Regions from separate parts of the Mammaliicoccus sp. Dog046 genome, predicted to be linked through region 2. Evidence: predicted binding sites of a transcription regulator. Region 2 holds the regulator's gene; the other holds the start of a gene.

Region 1 (4,446 bases), 1.0 Mb from region 2:
AGTTTCTTATACCTAAACTTTTCATGACCGCTTCATCCGTCGTATCTGCAATAACTGCATGTGTAGCAATATCACTATATTCATTCACTCTAGCTTCATCAGCATCGATGGCCATTACATCCATATCTAGTGCATTTAACTCTCTAACGATGCTGCCTCCAAAACGACCTAATCCAATTACAACGTATTCCTTACTCATGATATGCCCCCATACATTAAATTGAGATTATTTTTTACCTTTAACATAGTCTGCATCAAATATAAATAACCTTAATAACAATATAAGCGATGGAACAAGTAAAAGTAAACCTAAAATAAATACAATAACAAGCATTAATGCCATTTGATCGTTAACTACTGCTTTGTTTATATTAATATACGGCGTTAATATATATGGCAATTTACTAATACCATAACCAAAGAACGCTGTTCCGAACTGTAGTAATATCATAATAAATGCAAATCCGTGTGCTTTTCTAAAGAATATCAGTGAAACTGAAATAATGAAGAATACGATACTTAAACCGAATAACCACCAAAAGCTCCCTACAGCATTATTAAAGTGGTCTTCATTATGTTGTCTCAGTGATAGGAATACAAATTGACAAATAATAATCATCGGTATAGCCCAGATTAAGAACCATTGTCTTAATAGTTTATATGCTTCAGCATCTTTTGCTTTGTGTGCATAATAAGTTAAAAATCCTGAAGATATATATAACACAGATATAATTGCTAAAAATACAACTGCCCATGCGTATGGACTTAACAATAAAGTTAACCAATCTAGATTTACACCTTTATGCGTTTCTTTAATATATCCACCTTCTGCAATCGTTAAAATTGTAGAAAGTGATGCAGGAATTAATAATCCTGTCGCACCATATAAAAACAACCACGATAATTTACTATCTTGCCCGTAATTTTCGAATGCATAGAAACTACCTCGAATTGTTAATAATATTAAAGCGACACTACCTGGAATTAATAATGTTGATCCAAAATAGTATGCGGAATCTGGAAAGAACCCTACAATTCCTACAAAGAAGAAAACAAAGAATACATTCGTAACTTCCCAAACAGGATTTAAATATCTAGAAATCAAATTATTAATAATATGATCTTGTTTTGTTAATTTTGCATGGAAAGCGAAGAATCCCGCGCCGAAATCAATCGCACCTATAATAATATACCCATACAAAAAGAGCCAAAGTACTGTTATACCTATATATTGATAATCCATTATACTTCACCCTTTCTGTTAGCTATCTTATTAACATCATCTGTCGCTTTGCTATGACTAAACATTCTTATAAGTACATAGCTTGCAGATACGCCTAAGATTAAATACAGTATCGCAAAAGCAATAAATACAAGTGCTAAACCATCTGCATGTGTTGCTGCTTGTGCCACTTTTAAATAACCTCTTAATATCCATGGTTGTCTACCCATTTCGGCCAAGAACCATCCAAATTCTATTGCCAACATCGCTAATGGTCCAGTCAGTACCGCTAAGTAAAGTAATGGTTTATTATATTGTGACCATTTTTTCGACCATTTCAAGACAACAAAGAGTGCTGATATGATGAAACAATATACACCGAAGAATACCATTAAATCAAAGAAGTAATGTATCACAAGTGGTGGTGTTTCGTCTGATTTAAACTCATTTAAACCTTTAACTTTCGTATTGAAGTTACTGTCTGATAAGAAACTTAAAGCGCCTGGGATTTTAATTGCCCCTTTAACTTCTTGTTTCTTCTCATCAACAACACCAAACAATACTAAATCAGCTTTAGATTCAGTTTCAAAGTGCCATTCCATTGCTGCTAATTTCTCTGGTTGTTCTTGATGTAAAAATTTTGCTGAAAGATCTCCAGCTAACATAGCAAGTAAACTCGCAATAAGACCAACTGTCATTGTAAGCTTAAGTGCTTTTTTATGATATTCTCTATCATCAATAAATTTATTTTTAATCAATCGGTAAGCAGCGATACTTGCTAAAATAAATGCTGCTGTCATAAAGGCTGTCGCAATGACATGGAATGATCGAATGCCAAACGATGGATTAAACATCGCAGCAATTGGATCAATGTTCATCAATTTCCCTTTTATAAAATCAAATCCACTCGGTGTATTCATAAATGAATTCACTGAAGTAATGAAAAATGCTGAGAAAGTTCCGCCAATGATTACCGGTAAAGTAATTAAGAAATGTGTCCATTTCCCTTTAAATCTATCCCAAGTATACAAATAGATACTTAAAAATATAGCTTCAAAGAAAAACGCAAATGTTTCCATAAATAATGGTAAAGCGATAACTTGACCACCTAATTGCATAAATGATGGCCATAATAATGATAATTGCAACCCGATAATTGTTCCTGTAACAACCCCGACTGCTACTGTAATCGTATAACCCTTAGACCAACGTTTCGCCATAGCAATGTACATAGGATTATCTTTTTTAATACCTATAAATTCAGCTATCGCAAACATTAAAGGAATACCAACACCAACTGTTGCAAATATGATGTGAAATCCTAAGGTCATTGCAGTCAGCAAACGACTAATAACTACTGCATCCATAATATTCCTCCATTCAACATTTGTGATTTATATCACAAATCAATTTCATTATACATCACTTTAACTATTAATCAAATGTTTTTCATTCACAAAAAGATGACAAATTAATGTCGACGTAAACCATAATCGTTGAACACAGCAATAAATCATTATATTATTGCTATATAAAGTTGAGGTGAATGAAAATGAACAATGTGATTATTTATACACAAGATCAATGTCCCCCTTGTCAATTTGTGAAACAATATTTTAATGAAAAGAATGTCGCATTTACAGAAAAGAATATTAAAAACCAAACTTTCAAAAGTGAATTAATAGATTTAGACAGTTTCTCAACACCAACTGTTCTGATAAACGACAAAGTATATTATCAAGTAGATATAGATGCATTTAATAAAGCACTGGGTATTGAATAATGCGTATTCAATTTCCAAGTGCGCGTATCAAAGTGTCGACGCACACTTTTAAGAGTCAACTTAAATCAAATTTGAAAGTTGTTCACATTTCTGATTTACATATCGGATATTATTCTGGTATTGAAGACTTACATCAGCTTGTGTTGCGCATTAACAAACTAGATGCTGATATTGTTTGTTTTACAGGAGATTGTTTTGATAATATCAAATTTGTACCTTTTGACCTTAACCTTGTTATACCTTTATTTAAGACAATCCAATCCAATTTTGGCAAGTTTTTTGTTCCTGGTAATCATGATTATGGTTCTGACGGTATTGAAACTGTTATACGTATTATGAAGCAATCTGATTTTCATGTATTAATCAATGAACACAAACTTGTCAAAACACCACAAGGCAACATTTTAATTCATGGTATAGATGATATTTGTTTCGGACGACCCAATTTCGAAAGTTCTTTTGAAGGTTATCTTCACAATGTCGATTATAGAATTTGCCTAATGCACGAACCTGACAAAGCACATTTAATAGATCCAAATATTAATTTGATATTATCTGGCCATACACATGGAGGACAAGTGAGGTTACCATTTTATGGTGCCATTTACACACCAGCTTTTGGTAAGTTGTATAAAAGTGGACTATATCATTTAAGAAAACAACAATATTTATACGTAAACAGAGGAATCGGTGTCACTCGCCTACCCATTAGAATATTTTGTTCTCCAGAAATAGCTGTTTTTAATATTAAAAATAAATATTAAAGAAAAAAGCGTTTATTACGAGATTTATATATCTCATAATAAACGCTTTTTAAAATTATGCTAATTCATTTACAAGAGCAACTACTTCTTCTTCGGTTGCACAATTAATTGCACGACTTGCTAACTCTTGCATTTCTTTTTGATCTAATTGTTTAATTTGTTTTCTTGCTTTTAAGATACTTGTTGCACTCATTGAGAACTCATCTAATCCTAAACCAAGTAACAACGGAATCGCTGTGTTGTCTCCAGCCATTTCACCACACATACCAGTCCATTTACCTTCTTTATGTGATGCTTCAATTACTTGCTTAACTAAGCGAAGAATTGCAGGATTATATGGTTGGTATAAGTATGAAACACGCTCTGACATACGGTCAGCAGCCATTGTGTATTGAATTAAATCGTTTGTACCGATACTAAAGAAATCAACTTCTTTAGCAAAGATATCTGCAAGTGCAGCTGTTGATGGAATTTCAACCATAATACCGATTTCGATATTATCATCTACTTTAACACCTTCAGAAACTAATTTTTCTTTTTCTTCGAGTAAGATTGCTTTCGCATCTCTGAATTCTTGAACTGTAGCAATCATTGGGAACATGATGTTTAGTTTACCAAATTCAGAAGAACGTAATAAAGCTCTTAATTGAGTTCTAAAGATATCTGTTTGATCTAAA
Region 2 (4,446 bases):
ATAATGCGAGTTGTAGTCTTGCTTTTTCGCCACCTGATAAATCGTTGATTATCTTTTTAACTTCATCTTGAGTGAACAAGAATCTACCTAAAATAGTTCTAATATCTTTTTCAGGCATATGTGAATACTGATTCCAAACATAATCGAGGACGGTCAAGTTTGATTTGAACTCGGCTTGTTTTTGGTCGTAGTATCCAATTTGTAGATTTGTACCATATACGACTTCACCCGATAATGCTGGTAGCTTTTGTGCAATCGTTTGAATCAATGTCGATTTACCAATACCATTTGGACCGATAATGGCAATTCTATCGTGTCGCTTAACATCTAAATGGATTGGTGGGGTAATGCTATTTGTGTATCCGATTGATAAATTGTTTACTTTCATAACATCTTCACCAGTTGCACGATTGATTTCAAATGCAATTTGTGCACTTTTAGCATCTAAACGAGGTTTATCGATTCTTTCCATTCTTTCAAGCACTTTACGTCTACTTTTGGCCATGCCACTTGTTGAGGCACGTGTAATATTTTTTTCAACGAAAGTTTCTAATTTTTTAATTTCACTTTGTTGTCTTTCATATTCTGCCATTACTTTTTCGTAATGTGCGTCACGTTCTTTTAAGAATTTACTATAATTGCCGACATATTTTTTAACTGAACCTAATGCGACATCGTAGACTTGATTTACAATTTTATCTAAGAAGTATCTATCATGACTGATAATAACGATCGCGCCTTTAAAATGTGTTAAATAGTTTTCAAGCCATTCAGTCGTCTCCATATCTAAATGGTTGGTCGGTTCATCCAGTAGTAGCAAATCAGGATCACTTAACAACATGCGTGCCATAGATAATCTTGTTTTCTGACCACCGCTAAATGATTGGATCTTTCTATCAAAATCCGCTTCAGTAAAACTTAAACCAGTAAGTACAGTTTTTATTTTACTTTCATAATTATATCCATCCATTGATTCGTATTGATTGGATAATGATTCGTATTGCGCTAATTTTTCTTGATAATCATGACTATTATAATCTTCTGCATGATCACTCATCCAAGTCGTTAAACCTTGCAGCTTTCTCTCTATATTGATTACTGCTTCAAAAGGCTTTCTCATTTCATTCATAACCGTATCGTTGGAATCTAAAGTCATTTGTTGCGTTAAATATCCCATCGATACCTGTTTACCTTTAGATATATTCCCAGTATCGTAATTTTCGACACCGGCAATAATTTTCATCAATGTCGTTTTGCCAGCGCCATTTCTTCCGACGATAGCAATTCGTTCGCCAGTTTTGACTTCGAAGTCTACATCAGAAAATACAATGTCACCATCGAATGATTTTTCTAATTTATTTATTTGTAAAAGTATCATAGTTACACCTCTCTATTAGTTATTATTTTACATGAAAATACCGAATAGTTGTATGTAAATCATCTACAATATTTATATAGTTATTTTAAGCGAAGTTTGATATAATTAATCCAATAGATGTGAACACAATCACATTATTTTAGAGTAGAAAAGGTGAGGATTTTGGCAAAGAATGATGTGAAGATCCCTAAAGCAACTTTGAAACGTTTGCCATTGTATTATAGATTTGTGAGTACGTTGCATAATTCTGGAGTAGATCGTGTATCTTCAAAAGAATTAAGTGAAGGTCTTAAAATTGATTCAGCTACAATACGACGTGATTTTTCCTATTTCGGTGAATTAGGGAAAAAGGGCTACGGTTATAACATTAGCTATTTATTGAAGTTCTTCAGAACGACACTTGAGCAAGATGATATGACAAAAGTCGCAATCGTTGGTGTAGGTAATTTAGGTACGGCACTCGTGAATTATAACTTTACAGTTAATGATAGAATGCAGATTGTTGCAGCGTTTGATCAATCTGAAGATATCGTTGGGAAAATGGTCGGGAAATTAAATGTAGATAGTATGGATGACTTCGAGAAGATACTTGAAGATTTAGGTATAGAAGTGGTAATCTTAACAGTACCACAACGTGTTGCACAAACCGTTGCAAATCGTATAACTTCTGCAGGAATAACTGGAATATTGAATTTTACACCTCAAAGAATAAATGTACCTGATAAAGTACAGGTTCATCATATAGATTTAGGAATTGAATTACAATCTTTAATCTTCTTTATGAAGAATCAATAGGAGGGTATCAAATGGAAGCTTTAGTTTTTGTGAATACGCTTGGTATTTCTGGACCAGTTAGTTTGTTATTTATAGGGGTTGTTGCATTAATTATATTTGGACCAAAGAAATTACCTCAATTTGGTAGAGCGATGGGTTCAACTTTGAAAGAATTTAAAGATGCTACAGATGGGATGACAAACTTTGATGAGAAGAATAGTAAACCAGAAGAAAGCAAAGATAAAGAAGTTAAATAGAAATTTATTTAACAGATGTTCCCATTAATGTGGCGGGTTTCCTGCCACATTTTTTTAGATTGGAGGTAAGAATTTGAATAAGGACAATTTAACTATTGTTGAACATTTGGAAGAATTACGTGGACGAATGATGATCGTTGCTTACTTTCTAATAGGTGGGTTGTTAATTGGTTTCTTCCTTGCGAAGCCAACCATATACTATATAACAAACGATGACTTTACCCAAACATTAGAATTAAATGCATTTAGAATAACCGATCCACTTACAATATACATAGCAATGATTATTATCATCGCATTTATAATTGTATCTCCAGTAATTTTATATCAACTTTGGGCTTTCATTTCTCCTGGATTACATCCTAAAGAGCAGAAAGTGACGTTAAGTTATATCCCGTTTAGTTTGATATTATTTATTTGCGGCTTGTTGTTTTCATACTTTATTATATTTCCGTATTTAATATCTTTTACAATGAACTTAGCGGATGATATGGGAATTAAACAGACAATAGGGATTAAAGAGTATTTTAGTGAATTATTTAAATTTACAATACCATTCGGATTTGTATTCCAATTACCAATCTTGTTATTATTTTTAACAAGGTTAGGCATCGTGACACCGATGTTTCTAAAGAAAAATAGAAAATACGCATACTTCATATTATTAGTAGTCGCAGCATTAATCGCACCACCAGATTTTATGACGCATATGTTGTTTACGATTCCGATGATATTATTGTACGAAGTTAGTATTTTAATTTCGAAAATAGGCTATAAGAAATATTTAAAAGCTGAACAGAAATTAATGGAAGAAGAACTTGGAATGGATGTAGAAGAAACAACAGATCAAAAATAAGACCCAGCCATGTATGGATACCATATAACGTTGGGTTTTATTTTTTATGTTTGCAAGACTGGGGGAACGTGCAAATAAGAGCGTCGTTATTAGCAAGACTGGGCAAACGTGCAAATAAGAGCGTCGTTATTAGCAAGACTGGGCAAACGTGCAAATAAGAGCGTCGTTATTAGCAAGACTGGGCAAACGTGCAAATAAGAGCGTCGTTATTAGTAAGACTGGGTAAACGTGCAAATAAGGGTGTCTATATTAGCAAGACTAGGTGAACGTGCAAATAAGAGTGTCTATATTAGCAAGACTAGGTGAACGTGCAAATAAGAGGTGCCATATTAGCAAGACTGGGCTAACGTGCAAATAAGCAACTGCCAATACAATAAATTTCAATTTTCTAATATCTGTAATATAAAAGTAACTTGAAATTACTATTGTCATCATATACCATTATTCCTATCAAGATAATAAGGATAGGGGTTGTTTACGTGATTTGGATGATTATAAGTGGACTGATTGTCGGAATTCTACTTGGCTTCGTTATGCAAAGAACACGTTTTTGTTTAACTGGCGGATTTAGAGATATGTACGTACAAAAAAATAATAAAATGTTTTATGCACTTTTAATTGCTATTACTGTACAAAGTATAGGTCTATTTACGTTAGTTGGTTTAGGTGTGATTAAATTAGAAGCATCTACATTTCCACTTATCGGGACAATAATTGGTTCATTTGTATTTGGAATCGGGATTATTTTAGCCGGTGGTTGTGCTACGGGAACTTGGTACAGAGCTGGTGAAGGATTGATTGGTAGCTGGATTGCACTTGTATTATATGGTGTGACTGCAGCAATTATGAAGTCAGGACCGTTAAACCCGTTACAAGAAAGTATAAATTCATATACTGTAATGAATGCAAGTATGTCAGAAACATTAAATGTTCCTGTGTGGATATTAATCGGGATTTTAGTTATCGTGACTGTATATTTTGTAACGAAAACTTTGAAAAAACCTAAAGTGGCAATACCTCAATTAAAACAAAAATATACAGGTATTCGTCATATGTTATTTGAAAAGAGATATCATCCATTTGTTGCAGCAATCGCGGTAGGTGTCATTGCATTAATTGCTTGGCCAATGAGTGCTTCAACTGGAAGAATTGCAGGACTAGGAATAACAACACCTTCAGCA

The links. Region 2 encodes Rex, which represses fermentation and respiration genes when NADH is low (regulators of the CRP and FNR family bind a similar motif). Its sites were predicted from a motif close to TTGTGAAATATTTCACAA; they were not measured.
Region 1: the regulator Rex is predicted to act here: its motif matches at 2,610-2,627, upstream of P3U32_RS08755 (cytochrome ubiquinol oxidase subunit I).

Annotation. Positions count from the first base shown of each region.
Region 1 is NZ_CP120131.1:1,756,797-1,761,242, forward strand. It holds gene P3U32_RS08745 (potassium channel family protein) at 1-199, opposite strand, end outside; gene P3U32_RS08750 (cytochrome d ubiquinol oxidase subunit II) at 227-1,243, opposite strand; gene P3U32_RS08755 (cytochrome ubiquinol oxidase subunit I) at 1,243-2,589, opposite strand; gene P3U32_RS08760 (glutaredoxin family protein) at 2,775-3,005, shown strand; gene P3U32_RS08765 (metallophosphoesterase) at 3,005-3,769, shown strand; gene ptsP (phosphoenolpyruvate--protein phosphotransferase) at 3,825-4,446, opposite strand, start outside.
Region 2 is NZ_CP120131.1:758,382-762,827, forward strand. It holds gene P3U32_RS03740 (ABC-F family ATP-binding cassette domain-containing protein) at 1-1,378, opposite strand, end outside; gene P3U32_RS03745 (redox-sensing transcriptional repressor Rex) at 1,541-2,173, shown strand; gene P3U32_RS03750 (twin-arginine translocase TatA/TatE family subunit) at 2,185-2,409, shown strand; gene tatC (twin-arginine translocase subunit TatC) at 2,483-3,265, shown strand; gene P3U32_RS03760 (YeeE/YedE family protein) at 3,745-4,446, shown strand, end outside.